One region of the Nitratireductor thuwali genome, then DNA from elsewhere that is predicted to be linked to it. Evidence: predicted binding sites of a transcription regulator. Region 1 holds the regulator's gene; each other region holds the start of a gene.

Region 1 (9,621 bases):
ACCTACGATCTGGCCCTGCTCGAATGGGCGAGCACCCTTCCCCGGGATGCCGAAGGCAATGTGCTGGTGCCGCTGTTTGGCGACCTCAAGCGCCACGTTATCGCCGATCAGGAAGTGGCGACGCTCGGCAACGAGCTCCTTGCCCAGCGCTTCGTCGAGCGTAATGTCTTCATGACCGCCGAACTCTGGGGTGCAGGCTCGACGGGCCCCTATGGCCACCGCAACGACCTGCCGACGCTGGATGAGGTGATCCGCGCCCATGGCGGCGAGGGGCGGGCCGCGCGCGACCGCTATGTTGCCGCCTCCGACGAAGACCGAACCGCGCTCGTCGCGTTCCTGAAGACGCTGGTGATCGAGGAGTAGGCAATGCGGACCGCGATTGCGATAACAGCGCTACTGGCTTGCATCCCGGCAAGCATCGCCGGCCCCGTCAGCGATGTTCCTGCGATGCAGGAGGAGGCGGTCGAAGCCGGCATCGACCACGCCTATCGGGGCCCCTGGGAATATTTCGTAGGCGGCGGCGCAGCCTCCTTCGACTGCAACGGCGACCGCATGCCGGACCTCCTCATTGCGGGTGGCAAGCTGCCGGCGAAGCTCTACATCAATCGGAGCAACACCGGTGGCCGCCTTCGTTTCGAGGCGGTCGAGACCGGGTTGAAGCCTCGCGATCTCGAAAAGGTGCTCGGTGCATACCCGCTCGATATCGACAATGACGGTTACCAGGACCTCGTGCTGCTGCGCCTCGGCGAGAACATCCTCTTGAAAGGCGGGCCGGAATGCCGCTTCGAGCCGGCCAACGAAGCCTTCGCCTTCGAGGGCGGGCGCGAATGGACCACCGCCTTTTCCGCCACATGGGAGGAAGGCAACGCCTACCCGACTTTGGCCATCGGCAACTATGTGGATCGCACCGCCCCCGGCGCACCCTGGGGCACCTGCCACGACAATGCTCTATACCGCCCCGCGCAAGGGGAAGAAGGGCCGCTGTATGACGACCGCCGCCCGCTGGCGCCCGGCTATTGCACCCTGTCCATGCTGTTCACCGATTGGAACCGCTCGGGTACGCAGGACTTGCGGATCACCAATGACCGGCACTATTATCGCGGCGGCGAGGAACAGCTCTGGCACGTGGAGCCGGGCCGCGCGCCCCGGCTCTTCAGCCGGTCGGAGGGCTGGCGGCATCTGACGATCTGGGGGATGGGCATCGCCGAGGGCGACATCGACGGCAACGGCTACCCCGAATACGCTCTCACCTCGATGGGCGACACCAAGCTGCAGCGCCTCGACGAGGAGGCGGCGGAAGACCGTCCGATCTACACCGACATCGCCTTCGAGCGCGGCGCGACAGCGCACCGGCCCTACAAGGGCAGGGATCTGAAGCCCTCCACCGGCTGGCATGCGGAGTTCGCCGACTTCAACAATGACAGCCTGCTCGACCTCTTCATCGCCAAGGGCAATGTCGAGCAGATGCCCGATTTCGCCGCCATCGATCCCGACAATCTCCTGCTCGGCCAGTGGGACGGTTCTTTCGCGGAAGCGGGCGGCACGGCGGGCATCGGTCTGCCCACAAAGGGCCGCGGCGCGGTGGTCGAGGATTTCAATGCCGACGGCCTCCTGGATCTGTTGGTCGTCAACCGCGAGCAGCCCGCGTCCCTGTTCCGCAATCTCGGTGCGAAAAGCGAGGCGGGCCCGAGGCCGGGCGGCAACTTCGTCGCCATAGAACTCGCCCAGAAAGGCCCCAACCGGAACGCGGTGGGCGCGCTCGTTTCGGTGAAGATCGGTACCCGCACGGTCAACCGCACCGTCCAGGTCGGCGGCGGGCATGCCTCGGGACGAACCGGCTTCGTCCACGCCGGCGTCGGCACCTCCGAGCGCGCCGAAATCCGCGTCAAATGGCCTGACAGCGAATGGAGCCCGCCCTACCGCGTCTTCGCCAACAATTTCGTGCGGATAGAGCGTGGCGCGGTGGAAGCGCGGTACTGGTACCCGCGGGAGTAATCGCTCTCTACGCTTCCCGTATCGCGTAGCCGGCGCCGCGAATGGTACGGATGACGTCGGGCATGCGGCCCTGGTTCACGGCCTTGCGCAGCCGGCCGACATGCACGTCCACGGTGCGCTCGTCGATATAGATCGTCTCGCCCCACACATTGTCGAGAAGCTGGCTCCGCGAGAAGACGCGGCCTGGGTGCTGCATCATGAACTCCAGCAGGCGGAACTCCGTCGGCCCGAGCCTGATTTCGCTTTTGCGGCGGTAGACCCGGTGCGATTCCCGGTCGAGAATGATGTCGCCCACCTTCAGCACCGTCGAAAGCACCTCCGGCTTGGCGCGGCGCAGGAGCGCGCGCACCCGGGCGATGAACTCGGGCGTCGAGAACGGCTTCACGAGATAGTCGTCGGCACCGGTGGCAAGGCCGCGCACGCGGTCGCTTTCCTCGCCCCGCGCGGTCAGCATGATGATGGGCAGGCGCTCGGTGTCCGCCCGCATGCGCAGCCGGCGGCACAGTTCGATGCCGGAGATCGCCGGCACCATCCAGTCGAGCACCAGCAAATCGGGAACGTTCTCCTGGAGGCGGACCTCTGCTTCATCTCCGCGTGTGATCATCTCGACCTGATAGCCTTCGGCCTCGAGATTATAGCGCAGCAGGACGCATAGCGGTTCGTCGTCCTCGACCACCATGACTTTGGGTGCGATCATCCAGTACTCTCCGCTATTGCGCGCTCATCGTCATTTGCGTCTCGTCCAGCTTCGGACGCTGGACTGGAAGCTGTTCGCCCGTGAGCACATAATAGGCGTTCTCGGCGATGTTGGTGACGTGGTCGCCTATGCGCTCCAGATTCTTCGCGCAGAAAAGCAAATGGGTGCAGGCGGTGATGTTGCGCGGGTCTTCCATCATATAGGTGAGGAGTTCGCGGAAGACGGACGTGTAATGGATGTCGATCTTCTCATCCTCGTCGCGCAGCTTGGTCAACGCGTCGGGCTGGCGCTCGACATAGCGTTCGACCACCGAATTGACCTGGACGATGACCATCTGGGCCATTGCGTCGATCGAGTGGGTGAGGCTGCGCGGCGTGGCGCTGTCGCCGACCGCGCCCACCCGCTTGGCGATATTCTTGGCCAGGTCGCCGATCCGCTCGAGGTCGGATGCCATGCGGATGCCTCCGACCACGGCACGCAAGTCCTGCGCCATCGGCTGCCGCTTGCCGATCAGGGTGATGGCCTTCTCGTCCAGGTCCCGCTGCTTGGCGTCCATGATCGTATCGTCGGAGATGACCCGCTGCGCCAGGGCATTGTCGGATTTGAGGAGAGCCCGCGTGGCGTCGTGGGTCATCGCGCCGGCGAGGTCGCCCATATCCCGGATCAGCCGGTCGATCTGCTCCAGATCCTCGTCGAACGACGTAACTGTATGCTCGCCCATGAAAACGGTTCCTTGTGAAAAAAACGTCCTGCCAGCCGGTCAGCCGAAGCGGCCTGTAATGTAGTCCTGGGTGCGCTTGTCTTCGGGATTGGTGAACATTTTGTCCGTCGGCCCCTCCTCGACAAGGTTGCCGAGGTGGAACATGGCTGTGCGCTGTGAAACGCGCGCCGCCTGCTGCATGGAATGCGTGACGATGACGATGGTGTAATTCTCGCGCAACTCGTCGATCAGCTCTTCCACACGGGCCGTGGCGATCGGGTCGAGCGCCGAGCACGGCTCGTCCATCAGGATGACCTCGGGCGAAACGGCGATGGCGCGGGCGATGCACAGGCGCTGTTGCTGCCCGCCCGAAAGGCCCGTGCCAGGCTCGTGCAGCCGGTCCTTCACTTCGCTCCATAGACCGGCCTTCTGCAGGCTCCGCTCAACGACCGCGTCCATGTCGCTCTTGGCGTTGGCCAGCCCGTGAATGCGCGGTCCATAGGCGACGTTTTCATAGATCGATTTGGGGAACGGGTTGGGCTTCTGGAAGACCATGCCGACCCTGGCGCGCAGCTCGACCACGTCGATACGCGGATCGTAGATGTCCTCGCCGTCGAGCGTGATGTCGCCGGTCACCCGGCAGATGTCGATCGTATCGTTCATCCGGTTGAGACAACGCAGGAAGGTCGACTTGCCGCAGCCCGAAGGACCGATAAGCGCGGTCACCTGGTTCTCCCGGATGTCGAGATCCACATCGAACAGGGCCTGCTTCTCGCCATAGAAGACGCGAACCTTTGAACCCTGCATCTTCACCGCTTCGTGCGCGGGCGTCTTGTCCATGGCGTTTTCTATGGCGGCATCTGTCAGCATGTTCATATCCCTCACTCCGTCACCAGCGACGTTCAAAGCGTTGCCGCAGATAGATCGCGAACGCGTTCATGAAAATCAGGAAGCCCAGCAGCACGAGGATCGCGGCCGACGTACGCGAGACGAAACCACGCTCGGGGCTGTCCGCCCATATGAATATCTGCGTCGGCAAGGCTGTCGCCGGATCCATGATACCACCGGGCGGCGAAGTCAAAAAGGCGTTCATGCCGATCAGAAGCAATGGCGCGGTCTCGCCCAGCGCCTGCGCCAGGCCGATGATCGTGCCCGTCAGGATGCCGGGCACGGCTAGTGGCAGCACATGATGCAGAATGACCTCGTGCTTGGAAGCGCCAACGCCCAGCGCGGCTTCACGGATGGACGGCGGTATCGATTTGAGTGCCGCCCGGGTGACAATGATCATCGTCGGCAGCGTCATCAGCGCAAGGACAAGGCCGCCCACAAGCGGCGCCGAACGCGGCAGGCCGAAGATCTGGATGAAGACCGCCAGGCCCAGAAGCCCGAATACGATCGACGGCACCGCCGCCAGATTGTTGATGTTGACTTCTACAAGGTCGGTCCAGCGGTTCCTGGGCGCGAACTCTTCAAGATAAATCGCGGCGGCAATACCGAGAGGAAACGAAATGACAAAGCAGACGAGAAGGGCATAGAACGAGCCGGTGATGGCGCCGGCCAGGCCCGCGAGCTCCGGGAAGCGGCTGTCGGCGTTCAAGAACAGGCCCCAATTAAAGGGCGTAGTGACAAGCCCTCGCTCCTCCAACGTCTCGAACAGCGCGATTTCCGTGTCCGAAACGCGGCGGCGGTCTTCCGGCAGATCGCGGTCGATCACGCCCTTGTTGAGCTGATCGAAGGGATCGGACGCCGGCACCTTGAGCGTAATGGTCTGTCCAATGATCTCCGGGTTAGCGACCACGTAGTCGCGCAGGATGTTGGGCGTCCCGTTCGACAGGATGCGCGAGGCCACGCGCTGTTCGGCTGCGTCATCGACATCGGGAAACAGCTTCTGCGCCGCATCGGCGACGACGGCGCGGAAGTTGCCGCTTGCCGGGTCATCCGCCGGCACGTTCTCCGGATCGACGGTGAACTCGACCGCGATATGGGTCTGCACAAAGGCCGTATGCCCCGTGATGATCAGCGACGCTATCAGGATGCCAAGCAGCCCGATGGCCGTGATGATGGAGGCCAGACCGTAGAGCCGAAGGCGGCGGTCGGCGGCATACCGGCGCTTGCGGATTGCCGCGGCTTCCGGTGAGGACCAGTCGAATGGTTTGGGCGTCGTCAATGTGTTTTCGGACATGGGTCTACTCATATTTCTCGCGGTAGCGGCGCACAATGCGCAGAGCGAGGACGTTCAGGCACAGCGTCGAGACGAACAGCACGAGCCCGAGAGCGAAAGCCGACAGCGTCTTCGGATTGTCGAAGGAGGTGTCGCCGATCAGCAGCGTGACGATCTGCACGGTAACCGTGGTCACGCCGTCCAGCGGATTGGCCGTCAGCGTGGCGGTGAGGCCGGCGGCCATGACGACGATCATAGTCTCCCCGATGGCGCGGCTGGCGGCCAGCAGAACACCGCCCACGATGCCCGGAAGCGCCGCGGGTAGAAGCACGCGCGTGATCGTTTCCGCCCGCGTCGCGCCCAGCGCGAAGGAGCCGTCACGCATCGATTGCGGCACGGCACGCAGCGCATCGTCCGACAGCGAGGAAATGAAGGGCAGGATCATGATGCCCATGACGCCGCCCGCCGCCAGGGCACTGTTCGGCGAGATGGAGAGACCGATGAGGCTGCCGGCTTCGCGGATCGCGGGAGCGACGGTAAGAATGGCGAAGAAGCCGTAGACTACCGTCGGCACACCGGCGAGGATTTCGAGGATCGGCTTGACGATCCCACGGAAACGCTCGCTCGCGAATTCGACCAGGTAAAGGGCTGACAAGAGTCCGATCGGCACGGCGACGATGAGAGCGATGGCCGCGATAAGCAATGTTCCCGTGAACACCGGCACGGCGCCGAAAGCGCCCGTTCCGGCCACCTGATCCTCGCGGATGGCGATCTGCGGCTCCCAATTGAGCCCGAAGAAGAACTCCTGCGGCGGCACCAGCATGAAGAACTGGAGCGCTTCGTAGGTCAGCGATACGATGATGCCGATCGTCACCAGGATCGCCACGACGGCCGACGTGATCATGATGATATCGAGCGCCCGTTCGAAATTCTGCCGCGCGCGGAACTTCGGCGCCATGCGCACGCGTGCCAGATAGAGCGCAATGGTGGAAACGGACAGCGCCACGACGACCATTGCCCAGCCGGCGATGGCATGCCATCTCTGATACCGTTCGGCGGCGGCGCGTATTTCGGGAGAGGGTTCGCTAAAGATGCGCCCGGAGGCCACGTTCTTGATTTCACTGAGATAAAGCGAAAGCTGCGACGTCGAGGCTCCTTCGGTCAGGCTCGACGGCAGCGACGCGAGGATGAGACGATCGATGACGCCGTCCTGGGAAAGCAGCCACAGGACGACAAGTATCAGGGCGGGCAACCCCACCCAGACCGCAGCGAAGGCGCCATGATAGAGCGGTCGGGAATGAACCTCCGCTCCATGGGCCGCAACGAACCTGTTGGCTGTCGACCGCCCGACATAAAAGGCGACGAGCGACAGCGCGAGGATGGCGAGAAACAAATATCCGGTCACGGCCGTCTGCATCCTTGGCTGCGTTCAAGTTGGAGCGCGCCGCGCGGAGTGCTCCCCGCGGCGCGCTATCGGCATGGCGATTACTGAGTGTAACGCGTAAGGTTCTTGCCAGCGATGGCAGCTTCGCGAACCTCGGCGCGACGCTCGTCGGAAAGCGGGATCAGGCCGCGCTCCGAAAGATACCCGCCGGGGCCCATGGCCTCCTCCGACACATACTCTTCCACGAACTCCTGGAGTCCGGGAATGACGCCGCGATGCGCGTTCTTCACGTAGAAGAACAGCGGCCGCGAAACCGCATAGCTCTCGTCGGCAATGGTCTCCGGCGTCGGCTTGACGCCGTCAACAGCCACCGCCTTCAGCGTGTCCTGGTTCTCGTAGAGGAAGGAGTAGCCGAAGATGCCGAGGGCGTTCGTATCGGCCTGCAGGCGCTGGACGATCAGATTGTCGTTCTCGCCGGCTTCGACGAACGGGCCGTCCGTGCGCATGCGCTGGCAGACTTCATCCTTGCGGTCGCCTTCCAGTGCCTCGATAGCCGGAAACTCCTCGCAGCCCTCTTCCATCACCAGCTCGACGAAAGCGTCGCGCGTGCCGGAGGTGGGCGGCGGACCGAAAACGGTGATTTCGGTGTCGGGCAGCGACGGATCGATCTCGTTCCAGCGGGTGTAGGGATTGGCGACGACTTCGCCGTCCACTTCCACCTCTGCGGCGAGCGCCTGGAAGATCTGCGCCTTGGAAAGGTCGAGATCGGCGGCATCGACGGAATGGGCGATGGACAGGCCGTCAGAGCCGATCTGCACCTCGGTGATGCTCTCAACGCCGTTTTCGAGGCAGAGCTTGTATTCGCCCTCCTTCATGGCGCGCGAAGCGCCGGTGATGTCGGGATGGTCGACGCCGACGCCGCCGCAGAAGATCTGCATGCCGCCGCCTGTGCCGGTCGATTCGGTCACTGGCGCTGCGAAACCGCCGGTGTTGCCGAATTCTTCGGCCACCGCCTGCGTGTATGGGAACACGGTCGACGAGCCGACGATGCGGATCTGGTCGCGCGCCTGAGCGGCGCCGGCGGACATCGCAGCGGCAAGGGCCGCAACGGACGCCGTGAGAAGGATTTTCTGCATTGGGCAACTCCCTGTTCGGAATTCGATATGACGCCGATATGGGGCGACGAGGAGTGCCTTAAAGGGCCTGTGTAACAGTTCGATGACACTTATGTGTCGCAGCGATTAAGATGCGAACGATCATGGTTTCCGCAGTTCGATCTGCCATTCGGCCGAGCTCATCGATTCATCGAACAATAAAATGAAGCCGTCTATCGTGCTGCCGCGCCAGCGAGGCGTCTGTCTTCCGACCAGCGGTCGATCTTCTCCAGAAGCGCCTTCGGGCTGATCGGCTTGGAAAGGTAATCGTCCATGCCTGCCTCAAGGCAGCGCTCCCGATCCCCCTTCAAGGCATGGGCGGTAACGCCGATGATCGGAATGCGGCTGCCGCCGGCCTCGGTGCCGCGGATGGCGGCTGTCGCTTCTAGCCCGTTCATTTCTGGCATCGAAACATCCATCAGGATGATCCGGGGATTGAGCCGGGCAAAGTTCTCGACGGCCTCGCGGCCATTGTTGACGATTTCGAAGGTAAGCCGCGTTTCCCCGAGTATCTGACTGAACACGAGCTGGTTCACCTCATTGTCCTCGGCAACCAGAATATCGATCCCGTGCCCGTTGTCGTCGCAACGGCCTGCGCTCGACCGCACCTCCTCGGCCGGCTCCAAAGGCGCTCTCGCCTGCGCCGCAGGTACCTGGACGTCGGTGTCCGAGGCAGGCGCGAAGACGGAAGATGCCAGGCCTTCAAGGGCCCGTCTTCGCTGTATCGCTTCGACCACCGAATGGAGCAGCAACTGAGAGCGCGCCGGCTTGATCAGTTGCGCTTCGAACGCAAGATCCCGCGAGCCCAGAACCGAGGTCGAGTAATCGACCGACGTCAACAGGACAAGCGGCGTCTCGGCCAGCGCCGGGTCCGCCCGCACGGCGCGGGCAACGTCCACCCCACTCATGCCCGGCATCTGGTAATCGAGCACCACGCAGTCGACTTCTATGCCCAGGCCCTGCGCCGCTCGCAGCACTTTGAGCCCCTCTTGGCCGTTGGCCGCCGCGCAGGAGTCAAATCCCCAGTGCGCCATCTGCTCCGCCAGGATAAGACGGTTGATCGCATTATCGTCGATGATCAGTACCCGGGCGCCGGTGACGTCGGCCGGCAGCACTGCCTGCTTCACATCATCCTCGGCCCTCGGCAGCGTAATCGAGAACCAGAAGGTCGAGCCCTCTCCTTCCCTGCTTTCGACGCCTATCTCGCCGCCCATCAGGTCGACGAGCCGCGACGTTATGGCAAGCCCAAGGCCCGTCCCCTCGTGGCGCCGGGTCGAGGAGGCGTCAACCTGGCTGAACTTGTCGAAGACGAGGTCCATCTTGTCTGCCGGGATGCCGATGCCGGTATCCTGCACCCTTACATGGAGATCGACATCGCCGTGCGCCTCGGAGCCGGTGACGTCGACGAGCACATGGCCGCTTTCCGTGAATTTGACGGCATTGCCGACCAGATTGGTCACGATCTGGCGCAACCTGCCCACATCCCCCACCAGCCGCGGCGGCAATGCCGGCGCCACATGCACGATGAGT
Region 2 (9,621 bases), on a different replicon from region 1:
GGATCCGAATACTGGATCGGCACCTTCCGAGGCAACCGCATCGCCCGCATCTCCAAAACTGGGCCGTGATGCCGCGCATCGGCGCGCACGGGGGAAAGGTGCCACGGTTTTTCCGATCTTAGACCCGCCGCCCCGTTTCGGCGTCGAAGAGGTGCACCGAGCCGCGGTCGATGGCCAGCGGGAGCGTGTCTCCGGGGGCCACTTTGACGCTGCCGGGAAGCCGGGCGATGAGCCCGCTGCCGGCGCCGTTGGCGCCGCTCAGGTTGCCATGGGCGAGCGTGTCGGCGCCAAGCGTCTCAACCGCCGTTACGGAAAGCTCGAGCACCGCCTCGTCCGATGCGGCCAGTTTCAGATGTTCCGGGCGTATGCCGAGCAGAACCGGGCGCTCGGTTTCCGCCAGTTCCGCATCGCCGAATGTTAGCCTTCCGCCCCCTTCCAGCGCGAATACCGGGCCTTTGGCGGTGCCTTCCAGCATGTTCATCGCCGGTGAGCCGATGAAACCGGCGACGAAGCGCGTGGTGGGCCGTTCATAGACCGCCATCGGCGTGTCGATCTGCTCGGCAATCCCGCCATTCATCACCACCAGCCGGTCGGCCAGCGTCATCGCCTCCACCTGATCGTGCGTGACATAAAGCGACGTCGTGCCAACCGAGCGCTGGAGCTGCTTGATCTCGAGCCGCATCTGCACGCGCAGCTTGGCGTCGAGATTGGACAGCGGCTCGTCGAAGAGGAAGACCGCCGGGTCGCGCACCAGTGCCCGGCCCATGGCGACACGCTGTCGCTGCCCGCCGGATAGTTCGCGCGGCTTGCGGTCCAGATAGGGCTGGAGCTGCAGCATGGCCGCCGCCTTGTCGACGCGCGCGCGGATTTCCTCCTTCGACTGGCCGGCGATCTTCAGCCCATAAGCCATATTGTCGAAAACGCTCATATGCGGGTAAAGCGCGTAGTTCTGGAACACCATCGCGATGTTGCGTTCGCGCGGCTCCAGATCGTTGACCACGCGACCGCCGATGTCGATCGTTCCCGCGGTAATGCGTTCCAGCCCCGCGACCATGCGCAGAAGCGTCGACTTCCCGCAGCCGGAAGGCCCGACGATGACGATGAATTCGCCGTCGGCCACGTCGAGGCTCACTCCATGAATGACCTCGGTCTTCCCGTAGCTCTTCCTGATGTCGCGGATGGAAATCGTCGCCATTCCGGTTCTTGTCCTTCTATTTCTCGGTCTCGACGAGGCCTTTGACAAACAGCCGCTGCATCAACAGGACGACGGCCACCGGCGGCAGCACGGCCAGCATGGCCGCCGCCATGGTCACCGGCCAGTTGCCGTAATCGTCGGCGATCGGCATCATCTGCTTCAGCCCCATGACGATGGTGTTCATCTCGGGCTTCGTGGTGATCAGCAGCGGCCACAGAAACTGGTTCCAGCCATAGATGAAGAGGATGACGAACAGCGCCGCGATGTTGGTCAACGACAGAGGCAGTAGAATGTCCTTGAAAAAGCGCCACGGTCCCGCCCCGTCGACGCGCGCGGCCTCCAGCAACTCGTCGGGCACCGTCAGGAAGAACTGGCGGAACAGGAAGGTCGCCGTGGCGGACGCGATCAGAGGCAGGATCAGCCCGGAATAGGTGTTGAGCAGGCCGAGCGAGGCGGCGACCTCGTAGGTCGGCACGATGCGCACCTCGACCGGCAGCATGAGTGTCATGAAGATGGCCCAGAAGGCCAGCATGCGGAAGGGGAAGCGGAAATAGACGATGGCGTAGGCCGACAGGATCGAGATGGCGATCTTGCCGACTGCGATACCCATCGCCATGACCAGAGAATTGAACAGCATCCGCCCCACCGGCACATGGACGCCGGAAGTCAGCGCGCGCGCGTAATTGTCGATGAAGTGCGGACCGGGCACGAGCGGCATCGGCGGCCGGATGATCTCGAAATGCGTAAGCGTCGAGCCGACGAAGGTCAGATAGATGGGAAAGCAGACGATGACGATGCCGGTGATCAGCACCAGATGCATCACGATCGTCCCGATGCCCCGTTTCTCAACCATGCCTGTTCCTCAGTAGTGCACGCGCCGCTCGATGTAGCGGAACTGGATTATCGTCAGCGCGCCGACCACGACCATCAGGATGACGGATTGCGCCGCCGACGAGCCGAGGTCCTGGCCGACGAAGCCGTCGGCATAAACCTTGTAGACGAGGATGGTGGTCGACTGGCCCGGCCCGCCCGCCGTCATCGTGTGGATGATGCCGAAGGTCTCGAAGAAGGCGTAGACGACGTTGACGACGAGCAGGAAGAACGTGGTCGGCGAAAGCAGCGGAAAGACGATCGTGCGGAAGCGGTGCCACTTGCCGGCTCCGTCGATGGCCGCCGCCTCGATCAGGCTCTTCGGGATCGCCTGAAGCCCGGCCAGGAAGAACAGGAAATTGTAGCTTATCTGCTTCCATGCCGCCGCCAGGATGACCAGCGTCATGGCGTGCGTGCCGTCGAGCACGGGATTCCAGCGGAAGCCGGCCGCCTTCATGTAGAACGCCAGGACGCCGATCGACGGCTGGAACATGAACAGCCACATGACGCCCGCCACCGCCGGTGCCACCGCATAGGGCCAGATCAGCAATGTCTTGTAGGTGCCCGCCCCCTTGATGACCTGATCCGCAAGCACGGCGAACAGCAGCGCCACCGACATCGACACCAGCGTCACGAAGAAGGTGAACACCGCCGTCGTCGTGAAGGACTGGAGGTAGTAGCGGTCGGTGAGCAGGTACTCGAAGTTGGACAGCCAGACGAAGCGCGAGCTCAGCCCGAACGGGTCAGGCAGCAGAAGCGACTGGTAGAGCGCCTGCGCCGCCGGCCAAAAGAAGAATACGACGGTCACGACCAGCTGCGGCGTCAGCAGCAGATAAGGCAGGAGCCGATGGTCGAAGGTTACGCGTTTTTCCATATCGGGGCATGCGGCTTGCGGCCGGCAGGTCGCCCCGCCGGCCGCAAGCCTTGTCCGTCAGCGTACCGACTGCTCGAAGCGGCGCAGCAGCTCGTTGCCCCGCGACACCGCCTGGTCGAGCGCCGCCTTGGCGTCCTTCTGGCCCTGCCAGACGGCTTCCAGCTCCTCGTCGATGACCGTGCGGATCTGATCGAAGTTGCCGAGTCGGATGCCCTTGGAATTGTCCGTCGGCTCCTTGCCGGTCATCTGCTTGATGGCAACGTCCGTGCCCGGATTCTCTTCATAGAAGCCCTGCTCCCTGGTCAGCTCGTAGGCCGCATGGGTGATCGGCAGATAGCCGGTGTCCTGATGCCATTGCGCCTGCACTTCCGGGCTCGACAGGAAGGTCAGGAACCTGGCGACGCCGGTATATTCTTCCGCCTCGTGGCCCGACATCACCCAGAGCGAGGCACCGCCGATGATGGTATTCAGCGGCGCGTCCTCCACGTCCGGCCAATAGGGCAGGTTCGTCACCGTGAAGGGGAAGTCGGCTTCCGCCTTGACGCCGGCATAGCCGGCCGACGATTCGGTGAACAGGGCACATTCGCCCGAGCGGAAGCGCGCCCCGCCCTCATTGCGGCGGCCGGAATAGCTGAAAAGCCCCTCCTCGGCCCATTCGCCCAGCTTGGAGATATGCTTGACCTGCAGATCGCCGTTGAAGACGAGCTCCGCGTCGACACCCTCGAAGCCGTTGGCCTGCGTGGCGAAGGGTACGTTGTGATAGGCGCCGAGATTCTCCAGATGAATCCACGATTGCCATGCGGTCGTGAACGGGCAGGCCGAGCCCGATTCCTTCAGCTTGACGAGGATCTCCTCCACTTCCGGCCAGGTGGCGGGCCTGGCTTCCGGGTCGAGGCCGGCCGCTTCCAGCGCGTTCTTGTTGAGATAAAGGACCGGCGTCGAGGAATTGTAGGGCAGCGACAGCATCTGGCCGTCGGCGGTCGTGTAATAGCCGGCTACCGCGGCCAGATAGGCGTTGGCGTCGAACGGTTCCGCGGCTTCCTCCATGATCTCGTAGACTGGCTTGACGGCGCCCTCGGCCGCCATCATCGTTGCCGTGCCCACCTCGAAGACCTGCAGGATATGTGGCTGCTCGCCGGCACGGAACGCGGCGATGCCGGCATTCAGCGCTTCCGAATAATTGCCCTTGAGCGTGGCGACGACCTCATAGTCGTTCTGGCTTTCGTTGAACTTAGCCACCTGTGCGTCGAGCAGCTCGCCCAGCCGTCCCGACATGGCGTGCCAGAACTGTATCTGCGTCTGCGCCTGCGCGGCGCCCACCATGGCCGGCAGCACCACCGTCAAGGCGGTCGCCGCGGAAACGATTGTCCGAAACTTCATGATTGTTCTCCCTGGTTCCTGTATCGCCGGATTGAAGACCGGTCTCTATTGGTCAGCTTGTGTAACGCGCGGATGACATCACCTGGCGAATACGTTGTCCATCCTTTTCAGCCCGATATTTCCGGTGGACGAACGCTGCTACCCGTTCCGGCCGCCGCGCCGGCACGGATGATGCAAGCCGAACCCGTTACGACAGGCTTGTAAAACACGCAGCTTTCGTTACGGTCGCCGGTCGGAATATGAATAAACAAATGAGACATGTCTGGGTGCCAAGGCACCTAGGAACACGTCCGGGGACAATCGAATCGGCACAGACGCCAAGGGTCGGATGGCAATCATGACTGCCGTCCGACCCGAAGCTATACCAAGAGGAGAACGGGTGATGCCGCAAACGCTTTCAAGATATTTTGCCACTTCCTTGCGATGGGCCGGGCTTGCCTTCGTCGCGGCCTGCCTTTCCTTGGCAGCCGCCCAACAGGCCAGCGCCAAGACCCTGCGCTATGCGTTCCAGGGCACGCTGAACGCGCTCGATCCTTATTCGCTCAACGAGACGTTCACGCTCGGCATGCTCGGAAATGTATTCGAGGGGCTGACCAAGCGGGACAAGGATCTCACGATCATTCCCGGCCTTGCCGAAAGCTGGGAAACCGTTGACCCGCTGACATGGCGTTTTCACCTGCGCCAGGGCGTCAAATTCGCCAACGGCAATGACTTTACCGCAGACGACGTGATCTTTTCCGCCGAGCGCGTGCTGGCCGAGGGTTCGGACCTGAAGACGCGCATTCCGGCGGATTCGGAGTGGGTGAAGATCGACGACCACACCGTCGAGGTGAAGCTTAAGACGCCCAATCCCATCCTGCATTACGAGTGGGATACATGGTACATCATGGACAAGGAATGGGCCGAGGCGGAAGGCGCGGTCGGTCCCATCTCGGCGCGCGACACCAATCCTGGTCCGGCGGCCTTCAAGGCCAATGGCACCGGCCCCTTCGTGATCGAAAGCCACGAACCCGGAATCAAGACGGTGTTCAAGCCCAATTCCAATTGGTGGGGCGCGCCCGAGCACAATCTTACGGAAGTTGTCTTCACGCCGATCGCTGCCGACGGCACCCGCGTCGCAGCACTCCTGGCCGGCGACGTCGACCTGATCGATCCCGTCCCCGTGCAGGACATTCCGCGCGTGAACGACAATGCCGACACCGAGGCGCTGGTCGGACCGGAACTGCGCGTCATCCATCTGGGCTTCAACCAGATCCGTGACGAGTTGCCCACCTCGAACGTCAAGGGCAAGAACCCGTTCCGCGATCCGAATGTTCGCAAGGCTGTCTACCAGGCCATCGACATCGAGGCCATCAAGGACCGCATCATGCGCGGCCTGGCGACACCCGTGCCGTTGCTGATAGCGAACGATCTTTATGCCAATGCCGACGAGTTCGAGCGCTGGCCCTACGATCCGGACGCCGCCAAGGCCCTGCTTGCCGAAGCTGGCTATCCGGATGGATTCACCGTGGGCATGGACTGCCCGAACGACCGCTATGTCAATGACGAGGCGATCTGCCAGGCCGTCGTGTCGATGCTGGCCCGCATCGGCGTCACGGTGAACCTCAACGCCCAGCCGAAGGCGCAGTATTTCGCGAAGGTGCTGGCGCCGGGCGGCTACGACACGGATTTCTACCTGCTCGGCTGGACGCCCAGCTCGTTCGATTCGTGGAACATTCTGACCAACCTCGCCGGCTGCCGTGACGAGACGGGCGCCGGCGGTCCGTTCAACCTCGGCGGCTACTGCAACGAGAAGGTGGACGCACTGGCCGAACAGATCGTTGTCGAGATCGACGAGGCCAAGCGCGACGCCCTGATCAAGGAAGCCTACACGATCATGACCGGGGAGACCTCGCACATTCCGCTGCACCAGCAGTCGCTCGTGTGGGGCAAGCGCAAGAACGTCGACATCGTTCAGCGGCCGGACAACCAGGTGCTGTTCTACTGGGCGACGGTGAACTGAAGCCGGCTTCCCATCATCAGGCCCGCGCCGCCGGCGCGGGCCGCACTGCAGGCTTCAGAGTTCCGGGTTCATGATTGCATTCGCCATCAAAAGGCTGGTTCAGGCGCTCGGCGTCATCCTGGTCGTCGCGCTGATCTCCTTCGTCATGTTCCGCTTCGTCGGCGACCCGGTGAACCAGCTCGTCGGCGTCGATACCTCGCCGGAAGAGCGCGCCGCACTGCGCGAGGCGCTGGGTCTCAACGACCCGGTTCTGCTGCAGTTCGGCCGGTTCGTCCTGAAGGCGGCACAGTTCGATTTCGGCATATCCTATCAGTTCAAGCAGCCGGTCGCCTCGCTGATCGCCTCGCGCCTGCCCGCCACGCTGGAACTGTCGCTGGTTTCGGCGCTGTTTGCGCTGGCGGTGGGCGTGCCGATGGGCGTCTATACCGGGCTCTACCGCAACACCTGGCTGGCGCGCGGCTTCCTGGCCGTCAGCCTCATCGGGGTATCGCTGCCGACCTTCCTGATCGGCATCCTTCTGATCTTCGTGGTATCGGTCAATCTCGGCTGGCTGCCCTCTTTCGGCCGCGGCCAGACCGTCGATCTCGGCGGGGTGTGGACAACGGGCCTACTGACCAAGTCCGGCCTGCAATCGCTGATCCTGCCGTCGATCACGCTCGGCCTGTTCCAGATGACGCTCATCATGCGCCTGGTGCGCGGCGAGATGCTGGAAGTGCTGCGCACCGACTACATCAAGTTCGCCCGCGCCCGCGGGCTTTCGCGGCGCGCCATCAATTTCGGCCATGCGCTCAAAAACACGCTGGTGCCGGTGATCACCATCACGGGCCTGCAAGTCGGCTCGATCATCGCCTTTGCCATCATCACCGAGACGGTTTTCCAGTGGCCGGGCATGGGGCTCCTGTTCCTGCAGGCCGTGCAGAATGTCGACATCCCCATCATGGCGGCATATCTGCTTTTGATCGCCTTCCTGTTCGTGCTGATCAATTTCATCGTCGACCTGCTTTATGTGGCGGTCGATCCCCGCATCCGCCTCGGCGGGACAGCGGGGTAAGCCATGGCCAGGATCACCGACACACAGGGTAAACCCGAAGCGCCCGAACCTGGCCGGCTGGCCCGTGCGCTCGATTCGGACATCTGGTACTCCTTCACCCGGTCTCCGCTCGCCGTTGTCTCGGCACTCGTGGTGTCGCTTTTCGTGCTGGCGGCACTGTTCGCTCCGCTGATCGCCCCGCACAATCCGTTCGACCCGGCCACCATCTCCATTCTCGACAGCTTCTACCCGCCGGTCTGGGAAGAGGGTGGCGATCCGCGCTTCCTGCTCGGGACCGACGACCAGGGCCGCGACGTCCTGTCCACCATCCTCTATGGCATGCGCATATCGCTGGCGGTGGGCTTCGCCAGCGTCGTCTTCGCCATGCTGATCGGCATTACGCTGGGGCTGCTCGCCGGCTATCTGGGCGGCTGGGTGGACAGCATCGTCATGCGCATCGCCGATGTGCAGCTGACCTTTCCCGCGATCCTGATCGCGCTCCTCATCAATGGCGTGGCGCGCGCCATGGCCGGCCCACAGTCCTACGACCGGGTGGTGTTCGTCGTCCTCGTGCTGTCGATCGGGCTCAGCTTCTGGGTGCAGTACGGGCGCACGGTGCGCGGCTCCGTCCTGGTGGAGGCCAACAAGGAATATGTACTGGCCGCAAGGCTGATCGGGCTGCGCCCCGCCACCATCATGTTCAAGCACGTGCTGCCCAATGTGCTGGGGCCGGTGCTGGTGATTGCGACCATCAACCTGGCGCTGGCCATCATCACCGAGGCGACCCTCTCCTTCCTCGGCGTCGGCGTGCCGTCGACCCAGCCTTCGCTCGGCACGCTGATCCGCATCGGCAACGATTTCCTGTTCTCCGGCGAATGGTGGATCACCATCTTTCCCGGCATCACGCTCGCCATCCTGGCGCTGTCGGTCAACCTTCTTGGCGACTGGCTGCGCGACGCCCTGAACCCGAAGCTCAGATGACCGAACCCACCCTTTCCGTCCGCAACCTCCGCATCGAGATACCGACGCGCCGCGGCGTGCTGACGGCGATCGACGACCTGTCCTTCGACATCGCCCCCGGCGAGGTGCTGGGCATGGTCGGCGAATCGGGCGCCGGCAAGTCGATCACCGGCTCCGCCGTCATAGGCCTGCTGGAGCCGCCCGGCCGCGTCGCCGGCGGCGAAATCCGCCTGGCCGGCGAGCGCATCGACGATCTGCCGCCGGACCGCATGCGGCGCATCCGTGGCAGGCGCATCGGCATGATCTTCCAGGACCCGCTGACGAGCCTCAACCCGCTCTACCGCATCGGCGACCAACTCGTCGAAACCATCCTTACCCATCAGCGCATGACGACGGGCGAGGCCCGCGACAAGGCGCGCCGGCTCCTCGAAGAAGTGGGCATACCGGCGGCCGGGGAGCGGCTTTCGGCCTACCCGCACCAGTTTTCCGGCGGCATGCGTCAGCGCGTCGTCATCGCGCTGGCGCTGGCCGCCGATCCCGAGCTGGTGATCGCAGACGAGCCCACCACCGCCCTCGACGTGTCGGTGCAGGCGCAGATCATCGCGCTCCTGAAGCGCCTATGCGCCGAGCGCGGCGCGGCCGTCCTGCTGATCACCCACGATATGGGTGTGATCGCCGAGACGGCGGATCGCGTCTGCGTGCTCTATGCCGGGCGGCTGGCCGAGCTCGGCCCGGTGCGCAGCGTGGTCAAGCACCCCCAGCACCCCTACACGATCGGCCTGATGGCGGCGATCCCTTCGCTGACTGGCGACCCCGACGAGATGCTGGCGCAGATTCCGGGCTCCATGCCGCGCCTTGGCGCCATTCCCTCCGGGTGCGCCTTCAATCCGCGCTGCGACTACAGTTTCGATCATTGCACCGCCGAACGTCCCGCACTCTACGAGACCGGCGCCAGCGCGGCCGCTTGCTTCCTGCACGCGCCGGAAATAGCCGCCACGGCGCCGGCGGAGAATCTGAAGGCCGCCAGGGCGGCCGGCATCGCCCTGCCCCAACCCGTCGGCGAGGCAGGCCGATGAACGTCACCGGAAGAAGGCTCAATGCCGGAGCGGCGGAAGCCGGAAAGGCGCTCGTCGAAGTGCAGGGACTGCGCTGCGTCTTCGACCTGTCGAAACCCTGGCTCAACCGGCTGATCGAGCGCAGCGCCCGCGTGTCGCTAACGGCGGTGGACAGCGTCGACCTTACCATCAAGGAGGGCGAGACCTATGCGCTGGTGGGCGAATCCGGCTCCGGCAAGTCGACCATCGCCAGGA
Region 3 (9,621 bases), 220 kb from region 1:
CACCCCTGCGCCAAACGCCGCATTGCCTGCGGGAGCGAGAGCGGGTAGTCACCCCCCAGCTTTCAACCATTCGCGGGAAGTTTCATGCGCATCGAAGCCATCTCCATTGGCGACAATCCCCCTGAAGACGTCAACGTCATCATCGAGGTCCCGGTCGGCGGCCAGCCGATCAAATACGAGATGGACAAGGAAGCCGGGACGCTGATCGTCGACCGCTTTCTTTACACACCGATGACCTATCCGGGCAATTACGGCTTCGTGCCGCACACCCTTTCCGACGACGGGGACCCGATCGATGTCCTGGTCTGCAACACCCGTCAGCTCATCCCCGGCTGCGTCATCAATGTGCGCCCGATCGGCGTGCTGGTCATGGAAGATAATTCCGGTCAGGACGAGAAGATCATCGCCGTACCCTCGCCGCACCTGACGCGCCGCTACGAGAAGGTCGAGAACTACACGGACCTGCCGGAGATCACGCTGCAGCAGATCCAGCACTTCTTCGAGCACTACAAGGATCTGGAGCCCGGCAAGTGGGTGAAGATCGGCGACTGGATGGGTGCCGCCGACGCCCGCCGCCTGATCACCGAGGCCATCGAGCGGGCCAAAAAACCGGGCGCCGCCTGACCTTCCGCTTTGAGGATGACGGCTCAATGAACCGTCATCCGGCGCACGGGCTCTATCCGTTATCGGCGCGCGTGAAATCGGGCACCGGCACATCGCCGGCGTCGATCACCGGCTGGTCGGCGCCGCAGGCGAAATCGCGTGCCTGATTGTCGGCGATGCGGCGCGCTTTCTCATTGGCGCCGGGATTGCCCGTCGCCACCACATAGCCGACGGCGCACCCCTCCCATTCGCCGATCTGCCCGACCCTCTCGACGACCAGCACCTCCGTCTCCTCGTCGACCGATTCGGGACCGGAGACGAACCAGCGGTGGATGGTGGCAAAGGGGACGGAACGGTCGCCGTCGCGCGAGATGCGCCATTCGACCTTCGGGCCTGCCTCGTTGAAAGAGCTGAAGGATTCCCAGGCAGGCGCCAGGTCGCCCTGCTGCGGAAAACCGTAGAACAGAGATTCGCGGGCATCGCTGTAATAGATGAAGACCGGATAGCCCTTGTATCCGGAGCAGACGAGATTGCTCCAGTCCTCCCCGTCCTGGCCCATGGCGAACACCGTGCAATCGTTTTCCGCATTGATGTCGGTATAGGCGCTTTCGATCTCCTCCGCGCCCGCCGCAAAAGCCATGCCTATTGTGACGACACCTGCCAGGAAAAGGCGCATTTCTTCCTCCGAGACGCTGTTGCGGTCTGCAGTTTGAAGCCGGTCGCGAAATGCGACACGGCTTCGGGAAGGGATCATGCGCCATCGGGCGGATAGTTCAAGACGACGACCCGCGAAAACCGGTCATCCTCTAGAGCATTTTGCAGTCAGGTGGAATCACCTGACGTCGCAAAAATGCGGCAAAAACAAGTAGATAGAGCAGATCAGCGTTTCAGTGAAACGATGATCTGCTCTAGAGAATGGCCGGCGCCACCGTGGTGATGATGAACTGCCGCACGAAGAAGAGCAGGAGAAGCAGGATGATCGGCGAGATGTCTATGCCGCCGAGATCGGGCATGACATTGCGGATCGGCCGCAGCGCAGGCTCGGTGACCTTGTACAGGAAATTGCCGATCGTGCCCACGAACTGGTTGTTCGGGTTGACCACATTGAAGGCGTAGAGCCATGAAAAGATTGCGGATCCGATGATCAGCCACCAGTAAATGTCGAGCGCCATGATGATGGTCTGGATGAGCGCGGTCATACGGTTCTCCGTGGCCGTCTGGAACGAAGGTTTCGCGACATGTAGCCACTGCCGCCCGCGACGGCAAGCCCGCAAACGCGACGCTTGACACCGATGGGCCCCTGGCAATAAATGCGCGGCATCCAGGCTGAACGGGGCTGTAGCTCAGATGGGAGAGCGCATCGTTCGCAATGATGAGGTCAGGGGTTCGATTCCCCTCAGCTCCACCAGCCGGACAATTCCACCTGGCCCCGTTTCCGCTCAGGCCATCCCCAGCGCGGCCTTGTAGAGGTCGATCATCGCCTCTTCTTCCTGTCGCTCCGCCTGATCCTTCTTGCGCAGGCGCACGATGGTGCGGACCGCTTTGGTATCGAAGCCGGTGCCCTTCATTTCGGCGTAGATTTCCTTGATATCCTCGGAAATCGTCTGCTTTTCCTCTTCCAATCGTTCGATGCGCTCGATGAACGACCGCAACTGTCCGGCGGCAACGGTTTGGGCGGTTTCATTGGTGATGTCATCGGCCATGGCGAACTCCGGAATCTGTGGGAAAAGCGCGACTCAGGGCGCGCGAAAGGACTGCGGTTCGATGCATCAGCCGCCCGCCCCGGTCAAGCCCGAATAAGCGATAGAAAAATGAGCTGAGACCGCCTTTTCCCGGCGAAAATGGCGTCAAAGCGGGCCGAAATGAGCTGAGATTCGGCCAAAACCAGCTCGTTTCAATGGTCTTTGGGGCGATTTTCCCGGAAGGCGTCGGCCTGTTCGGGAGTTGCCTCCCTCTGATATTTGTCCCGCCACTCATCATAGGGCATGCCGTAGACGATCTCGCGCGACTGCGCCTTGTCGAGGGCGATGCCGGCTTCCGCCGCCGCCTCGCGATACCAGTTGGACAGGCAGTTGCGGCAAAATCCCGCCAGATTCATCAGGTCGATATTCTGCACGTCCGTGCGCTCGCGCAGATGGGAGACCAACCGGCGAAAGGCGGCCGCCTCAAGATCGCGCTTTTGTTCCTCGCTCAATGGGGTCATCGATCCTCGCCTCCAACAAGACAGTGTCCATCCGATCATATCGGCGCATGGCGGCGAAGGGTCAATGGCTGCATGGCACTCCATGGAGCTTCCGGCGCGCTAAACGGTTCAGCGCAGCGGCGCGTTGACACGGGCACGCACATTGCCGAAAAGGATGGCATGCTGAAATGTCGAAGCAGTACCTGAAAATGCGGTTTGGGAGCTTGAACATAAGCTGGCGCAAGGCCGTCATCGCGGCCGCCGCCGCGTCGGGGTTTTATGCGGCGGGCTCGACGCCCGCCCTGGCCGATTTCCGCGTATGCAATGCTACGCAGAATCTTGTCGGCGTCGCCATCGGCTACCGCGCCCGCGCCGGCTGGATCAGCGAAGGCTGGTGGCACATCGACGCTTCGAGCTGCAAGACGCTCATCGAGGGCCCGCTTGAATCGCGCTACTACTACCTGTACGCCGAGGATGCCGCGCGCGGCGGCCGCTGGGAAGGCGACATCGACATGTGCGTGGCCGACAAGGAATTCAAGATTGCCGGCGTGACCGACTGCTTTGCGCGCGGCTTTCAGCGCGCGGGCTTCCAAGAATATGACACAGGCGAACAGGAGAACTGGATGGTGCAGCTGACCGACGGTCCGACGCCGGACCCCACTGCCGGCGATGGTCCGGCCACCGTCACGGGAACACCCGATCCATGAAGCGTAGCAGAAAAGTCAAGATTCTCGCCACGCTCGGCCCGGCTTCGTCGAGCCCGGAGATGATCGCCAAGCTGCACAAGGCCGGCGCGGACGTCTTCCGCATCAATATGAGCCATGCCGATCACGGTCTGATGCGCACCCTCGTCGACCGCATCAGGACCGTCGAGAAGGAAGCGGGCAGGCCGATAGGCATTCTCGCCGACCTGCAGGGGCCGAAACTGCGCGTGGGCGCATTCGCCGAAAAGCAGGTTGCGCTGAAAGTCGGCCAGGAATTCACCTTCGACGACAATCCCGAACCGGGCAATGCCACCCGCGTGCACCTGCCGCACCCCGAGATTCTCAAATCCGTGGAGCCGGGGCACCGCCTGCTCATCGACGACGGGCGCCTGCAGCTTGAAGCATTGAGCAGCGACGGCCGGGCGATCCGCTGCAAGGTGGTGGCCGGCAACAAGATTTCCGACCGCAAGGGCGTCAGCCTGCCCGACACGGACCTGCCGCTGGGCGCCCTCACGGAAAAGGACCGCAAGGACCTCGACGCCGTGCTGGCGACGGGAGTCGACTGGATCGGCCTGTCCTTCATCCAGCGGCCGCAGGATCTGGCCGACGTGCGCAAGGTGGCCCGGGGCCGCGCCGCGCTGATGGCCAAGATCGAAAAGCCGCAGGCCGTGAAGCGCCTGCCGGAGATCCTGGAGCTTTCCGACGCCCTGATGGTTGCCCGCGGCGATCTCGGCGTCGAAATGCCGCTGGAGGCCGTCCCAGGCATCCAGAAGCAGATCATCCGGGCCTGCCGCCGCGCCGGCAAGCCGGTTGTCGTGGCCACGCAGATGCTGGAATCGATGATCGCGGCTCCGGTGCCCACGCGGGCCGAGGTGTCGGACGTGGCGACGGCCGTCTTCGAAGGCGCCGACGCCGTCATGCTGTCGGCCGAATCGGCCGCCGGGGACTATCCGGTCGAGGCCGTCGCGACGATGGATTCCATCGCCGTCCAGGTGGAGCGCGATCCCACCTATCCGGGCATCATCTATGCCCAGCGCAGCGACCCGCAGCCGACCGGCGCCGACGCCATTTCGCTGGCCTCGCGGCAGATCGCCGAAACGCTCAAGCTCTCGGCCATCATCACCTACACCTCGTCCGGCACGACCGGGCTGCGCGCGGCGCGCGAGCGGCCGATGGTGCCCATCATCGCGCTGTCGCCCGTGGTGGAGACGGCGCGCCGTCTCAGCCTCGTGTGGGGAACCCATTGCGTGGTCTCGCCCGATGCCAGCGACCTCGACGACATGGTGGATCGGGCCTGCCGCATTGCCTATGAGGAACAATTCGTGAAGGCGGGCGACCGGGTCATCATCACGGCAGGGGTGCCGCTGCGCACGCCCGGCGCGACCAACATGCTGCGCATCGCCTATATCGATTCGGACGGGCTGGGCGGGCTCTAGGTCCTGACCCTGGATCAGTTCACCGTTTCACAGAAACGCCGGACTGACCTAACTATTTGAACATACGCAATTCCGGACGGAAAGCCGGCTTCCACTTTTCCTGGGCTCTAGGCCCTGCGGAAGCCGGTCCCCAGCCGGCAGCGGCGTGAAATCAGACAGGCGGGCCACTCCAGCCCCGTGCCTCCCGTCGGACGCACGGGGGCCTGGCTGACGGCGGAGCGCCTACGCCACGTCCAGCACGATCTTGCCTATGTGCTCGCCTTCCTCCATGCGCTCATGGGCCCGCCAGGCCTCACTGAGCGGGAAGATCATATCCATGACGGGAGCGACCTTGCGGGCGGCCAGAAGCGGCCAGACATGGGCCTCGAGCTCCGTGGCGATCTGCCCCTTGAAGGCGGTCGAGCGCGGGCGGAGCGTCGAGCCGGTGTGGGTGAGGCGCTTCCTCATCAGCTTCGAGAAATTGGCCGTCGCCTTGACACCGGCCAGGAAGGCGATCTGGACGATGCGACCGTCCATCGCCGCCGCCTCATAGTTGCGGTCGATATAATCACCGCCGACCATGTCGAGAATGACGTCCGCCCCGCGGCCATCGGTCATCTCCTTCACGATCTCCACGAAATCCTCGTCGCGGTAGTTGATGGCCCGCGCCGCGCCCAGATCCGTGCAGGCCGCGCATTTGGCCTCCGTGCCGGCGGTCGCCAGCACGGTCGATCCGAAGGCCACGCCGAGCTGGATCGCGGCGGTGCCGATGCCGGAGGAACCGCCATGGACCAGCAGCGTCTCGCCCGGCTTCAGGGCGCCCCGCTGGAACACGTTGTGCCATACGGTGAAGAAGGTTTCGGGCAGGGCTGCCGCCTCGGTGAAGGTGAAGCCATGCGGAACGGGCAGCGCGTTGGTTTCGTGCACGGCGCAGTATTCGGCATAGCCGCCGCCCTGCGTGAGCGCCGTCACATGGTCGCCCCTGTGCCAGCGCCTTACGCCGTCGCCCGTGGCCACGACTTCGCCGGCCACTTCCAGTCCGGGCAGATCGGACGCGCCCGGCGGCGGCGGATACGTTCCCATGCGCTGGGCCACGTCCGGCCTGTTGACGCCGGCAGCGCGCACACCGATAAGGATTTCGCCTTCCTTCGGCTTGGGCAACGGGCGCATCTGCGGCTTCAGAACCATCGGCCCGCCATGCTCGGTGATGGCAATCGCCGTCATCATTCCTGGGAGACCGAGTGGCGCCATGATCACGAACCTTTCATACTGCGGAAGGAAACTTCACAGGCGGGCATTGAACTGCCCGCCGCACACTGTCTTATGTATTCTGCGAATCGCATGTGGCAACGGATATCGGCTATGGGCATTGAAGACGAAGACGCGGTGAAGGGAAATCCCCAGTTCACGCTCGGTCAGGATTTGTCGACGCTGTCGGTCGAGGAACTGAGGCGGAGCATCGATCTGCTGCAAAAGGAGATTGCGCGAATCGAGCAGGAGATCGCCGCCAAGGATTCGACCAAGGCCACCGCGGAGGCAGTGTTCAAGGGCGGCTGACAGGACCAGGACCGCCAAGGGAACCAACGTGCTCCAGCAATCAAATTGGAGCATGATCCCGGGAAGCCGGTTCGGCTTGCCGCAAATCATGCCAACAAGGCGACAGATCGGGATGACGTCCGGCGGAAGGCCATCCCGATCTTAAAGAAGGGGCATCCATGCTTTCATCCTTCGGCTCCATCATTGCCCTGTTGCTGGGGACTGCCTTTCTGCTGGCGGGTTCGGGGCTGCATGCTCTGCTGCTGCCGCTGCGGGGCCAGTTCGAAGGGTTCTCGACCGCCTCTCTCGGCCTCCTGGGCACCGCCTGGGCCGTCGGGTTCATCGGCGGCTGCTTCCTCGCGCCGCGCCTGGTGCGCCGGGTCGGCCACGTGCGCGCCTTCAGCGCTTTTGCCGCGACTGCGGCGATCGTCGCGCTGTTGTCCGGGATCTGGGTGGATGCGGTCGGCTGGATCATACTGCGCATCTTCACGGGCTTCGCCATGGCCGGGGCATTCATGGTCATCGAGAGCTGGCTGAACGAGCGCTCGACCAATGAATCGCGGGGCACGGTCTTCGGCTTCTACATGATGGTCACGCACGCGTCCCTGATGGCCGGGCAACTGGTCGTCACCACCGCCGATGTCTCGACGGCGGTCCTGTTCATGCTTACGGGCATCCTGTTCTGCCTGGCTCTCATCCCCACGGCCATCTCGTCCGCGGTAACCCCGGCGCCGCTCGCCGAGGTGTCCCTCGACGTCAAGGGGCTGTACCAGAACTCGCCGGTGGCGGCGATCGCCTGTTTGCTGGTCGGCGTGGCCAATGGAGCATGGGGGACGCTGGGAGCCGTCTACGGTGCGGAGATCGGCATCACCACGCTGCAGATCGCCGTGATGATGAGCATCGCCGTCCTGGCCGGCGCGGCAGGCCAGATGCCGGTGGGGCGGCTCTCCGACCGGACCGACAGGCGTTATGTGATGGCGGGGGCGGCGTTCGGCTCGGCGCTGGTGGCGATCGCCATCTTCCTGATGGCGCCGCGCTCGGGCGCCGTCATCATCATCATGACAGCGATCTACGGTCTGATGGCCTACACCCTCTACTCGCTGGCCGTCGCCCATGCCAACGACCACGCGGCGCCCACCGACTTCGTGAAGGTGTCGAGCGGCCTTCTCCTGCTCTACGGGTTCGGCACCATGGCCGGGCCGGTTCTGGCGGGCGTCCTCATGCAGGGGCTGCGGCCGGAAAGCCTTTTCCTGGTCACCGCAGCCGCACATCTGGGCGTGGCCGGCTATGCCATGCTGCGCGTTTCCCGCCGTCCTCCGGTTCCGCCCGAGGAGAAAGAGGCCTTCAACGTGCTGCCTGCCGAGCGGGCGGCAACGCCGCAGGCCCTCATGCTCGATCCGCGCGCCGATTCGGAAGAGGAGCCGGGAACCGCTTCTTCCTGATCGTCGAAGCGGCCAGCCGCCTCCCGAAGACCGAGGCTCACCTTCGCGAAGGCAAATGCCATGGCCTTGGCCGTCCCGGCCGGCCGCTGGCGGCCGGGATCGATCGAGGCGCGGCGCTCCACAGCATCGGCCCGAAAACCGGAATCGATTTTCGGAAAGCACGATGCGTAGATTCAAACTGTTAGAGCGTCCTTTGTGCGACCGAAAGGACGCACGGCGCTCTAATGCCGCGTTTCGGCGAGCCTTATCTTTTGGATTTCATCCTTGATCGCCAGCTTGCGTCTTTTCAGCCGGGCAATGTCCAGGGCATCGGTAGAGGGATGCAACAATGCATCGTTGATTTCGCGTTCGAGATCGCCATGTTTGCGCTGCAATTCGGCAAGATGGGATTCAAGCGACATGGTAGGCTCCCTTCGGTTCCTCGTGATCCGTGTGAAACGCCACCCGCCCCTATTCGTGACGGTACGATGACAGTGTGCCATCCTTGTGGCAGCTTGTCGAATGGCTCGTGGTAGCATTTCGCCAAGGGCTGAAATATGATAGTAGGCGGCACCGTTTGAGAGGATGCGGCCACTCGGCTGCGCCGGCTTTCGGCCACGGGCCGAAGCAACCGCGGAGATGGTGCATATGCGGCGGAGTGACATCGGATCGTGAATGGATCGGACCAGGAAAAGGCGGATGTTCGCCTTGAGTTCGCCCGCCTGAAACAGGACCATGCCGACTTCGACGCGGCCATAGACGCTATGATCGCGACCGGCTGCGACCCGCTGCGGATCCAGCGGATGAAAAAGAAGAAGCTCGCGCTGAAAGACCGTTTGCAAGAGCTGGAAGACCGGATCATTCCGGACATTATAGCCTGAGCCCGCCTTGCGGCTCCTGCCGGCTTGGAATAGAGCACCTCATTCCATCTCGAATCGGGCTGAATGGCAGGACATGACATGGACAGGAAACGGGCCGACGTCGCCATCATAATGGGCAGCCAGTCCGACTGGGCGACCATGCGCCATGCCGCCGAGACGCTGGAGGCGCTGGACATCGGTCACGAATCGCTGATCGTTTCCGCCCACCGCACCCCCGACAGGCTTTACGCCTTCGCCAAGGGCGCAAAGGATGCCGGATTCCGCGTCGTCATAGCCGGCGCCGGCGGGGCGGCCCATCTGCCGGGCATGACCGCGGCTTTGACCCCGCTGCCGGTATTCGGCGTCCCGGTCGAATCGCGGGCGCTTTCAGGGCAGGATTCGCTTCTTTCCATCGTGCAGATGCCCGCCGGCATTCCGGTCGGCACACTGGCGATCGGCCGGGCCGGCGCGGTCAATGCGGCGCTGCTGGCGGCGGCCGTTCTGGCGCTGCACGACGAGGCCCTTGCCGGGCGGCTGGACGCCTGGCGGGCCGAGCAGACCGCAAAGGTGGCGCACAAGCCGGCGGAGGAAGCATGAAGCGGCCGCTTTCGCCGGGAAAGACCGTCGGCATCATCGGCGGCGGCCAGCTCGGGCGGATGCTGGCCATGGCTGCTGCCCGGCTCGGGTTCCGCACCATCGTGCTGGAGCCGGACGCGGAGTGCCCGGCAGCGCAGGTGACGAACAGCCAGATCGTCGCGCCATACAACGACGCCGAGGCGCTGGAGCAGCTCACGGCGGCAAGCGACGTGGTCACCTACGAGTTCGAGAACATACCGATCCAGGCCGCCCGGGCGGTGGCCGGCCGCGTTGCGCTTTTCCCGCCGACCGAAGCGCTGGAAG

The links. Region 1 encodes PhoB, which activates phosphate uptake and scavenging genes when phosphate is short. Its sites were predicted from a motif close to TGTCATNNANCTGTCAT; they were not measured.
Region 2: the regulator PhoB is predicted to act here: its motif matches at 4,381-4,397, upstream of ugpB (sn-glycerol-3-phosphate ABC transporter substrate-binding protein UgpB).
Region 3: the regulator PhoB is predicted to act here: its motif matches at 8,339-8,355, upstream of NTH_RS09410 (YdcH family protein).

Annotation. Positions count from the first base shown of each region.
Region 1 covers NZ_CP030941.1:1,728,866-1,738,486, forward strand. The annotation lists gene NTH_RS08295 (hypothetical protein) at 1-363, shown strand, start outside; gene NTH_RS08300 (CRTAC1 family protein) at 367-1,995, shown strand; gene phoB (phosphate regulon transcriptional regulator PhoB) at 2,003-2,692, opposite strand; gene phoU (phosphate signaling complex protein PhoU) at 2,706-3,413, opposite strand; gene pstB (phosphate ABC transporter ATP-binding protein PstB) at 3,453-4,268, opposite strand; gene pstA (phosphate ABC transporter permease PstA) at 4,282-5,574, opposite strand; gene pstC (phosphate ABC transporter permease subunit PstC) at 5,579-6,958, opposite strand; gene NTH_RS08330 (PstS family phosphate ABC transporter substrate-binding protein) at 7,039-8,073, opposite strand; gene NTH_RS08335 (PAS-domain containing protein) at 8,265-9,621, opposite strand, start outside.
Region 2 covers NZ_CP030942.1:94,705-104,325, forward strand. The annotation lists gene NTH_RS21010 (hypothetical protein) at 1-69, shown strand, start outside; gene NTH_RS21015 (sn-glycerol-3-phosphate import ATP-binding protein UgpC) at 119-1,195, opposite strand; gene ugpE (sn-glycerol-3-phosphate ABC transporter permease UgpE) at 1,212-2,048, opposite strand; gene ugpA (sn-glycerol-3-phosphate ABC transporter permease UgpA) at 2,058-2,939, opposite strand; gene ugpB (sn-glycerol-3-phosphate ABC transporter substrate-binding protein UgpB) at 2,997-4,319, opposite strand; gene NTH_RS21035 (ABC transporter substrate-binding protein) at 4,702-6,321, shown strand; gene NTH_RS21040 (ABC transporter permease) at 6,392-7,372, shown strand; gene NTH_RS21045 (ABC transporter permease) at 7,376-8,332, shown strand; gene NTH_RS21050 (ABC transporter ATP-binding protein) at 8,329-9,387, shown strand; gene NTH_RS21055 (ABC transporter ATP-binding protein) at 9,384-9,621, shown strand, end outside.
Region 3 covers NZ_CP030941.1:1,945,530-1,955,150, forward strand. The annotation lists gene ppa (inorganic diphosphatase) at 85-624, shown strand; gene NTH_RS09360 (hypothetical protein) at 677-1,279, opposite strand; gene NTH_RS09365 (YggT family protein) at 1,512-1,802, opposite strand; tRNA gene NTH_RS09370 (tRNA-Ala) at 1,936-2,011, shown strand; gene NTH_RS09375 (DUF2312 domain-containing protein) at 2,043-2,306, opposite strand; gene NTH_RS09380 (DUF1244 domain-containing protein) at 2,498-2,806, opposite strand; gene NTH_RS09385 (DUF1036 domain-containing protein) at 2,995-3,492, shown strand; gene pyk (pyruvate kinase) at 3,489-4,925, shown strand; gene NTH_RS09395 (NAD(P)H-quinone oxidoreductase) at 5,148-6,155, opposite strand; gene NTH_RS09400 (DUF1192 domain-containing protein) at 6,267-6,461, shown strand; gene NTH_RS09405 (MFS transporter) at 6,620-7,882, shown strand; gene NTH_RS09410 (YdcH family protein) at 8,104-8,283, opposite strand; gene NTH_RS09415 (YdcH family protein) at 8,533-8,742, shown strand; gene purE (5-(carboxyamino)imidazole ribonucleotide mutase) at 8,821-9,318, shown strand; gene NTH_RS09425 (5-(carboxyamino)imidazole ribonucleotide synthase) at 9,315-9,621, shown strand, end outside.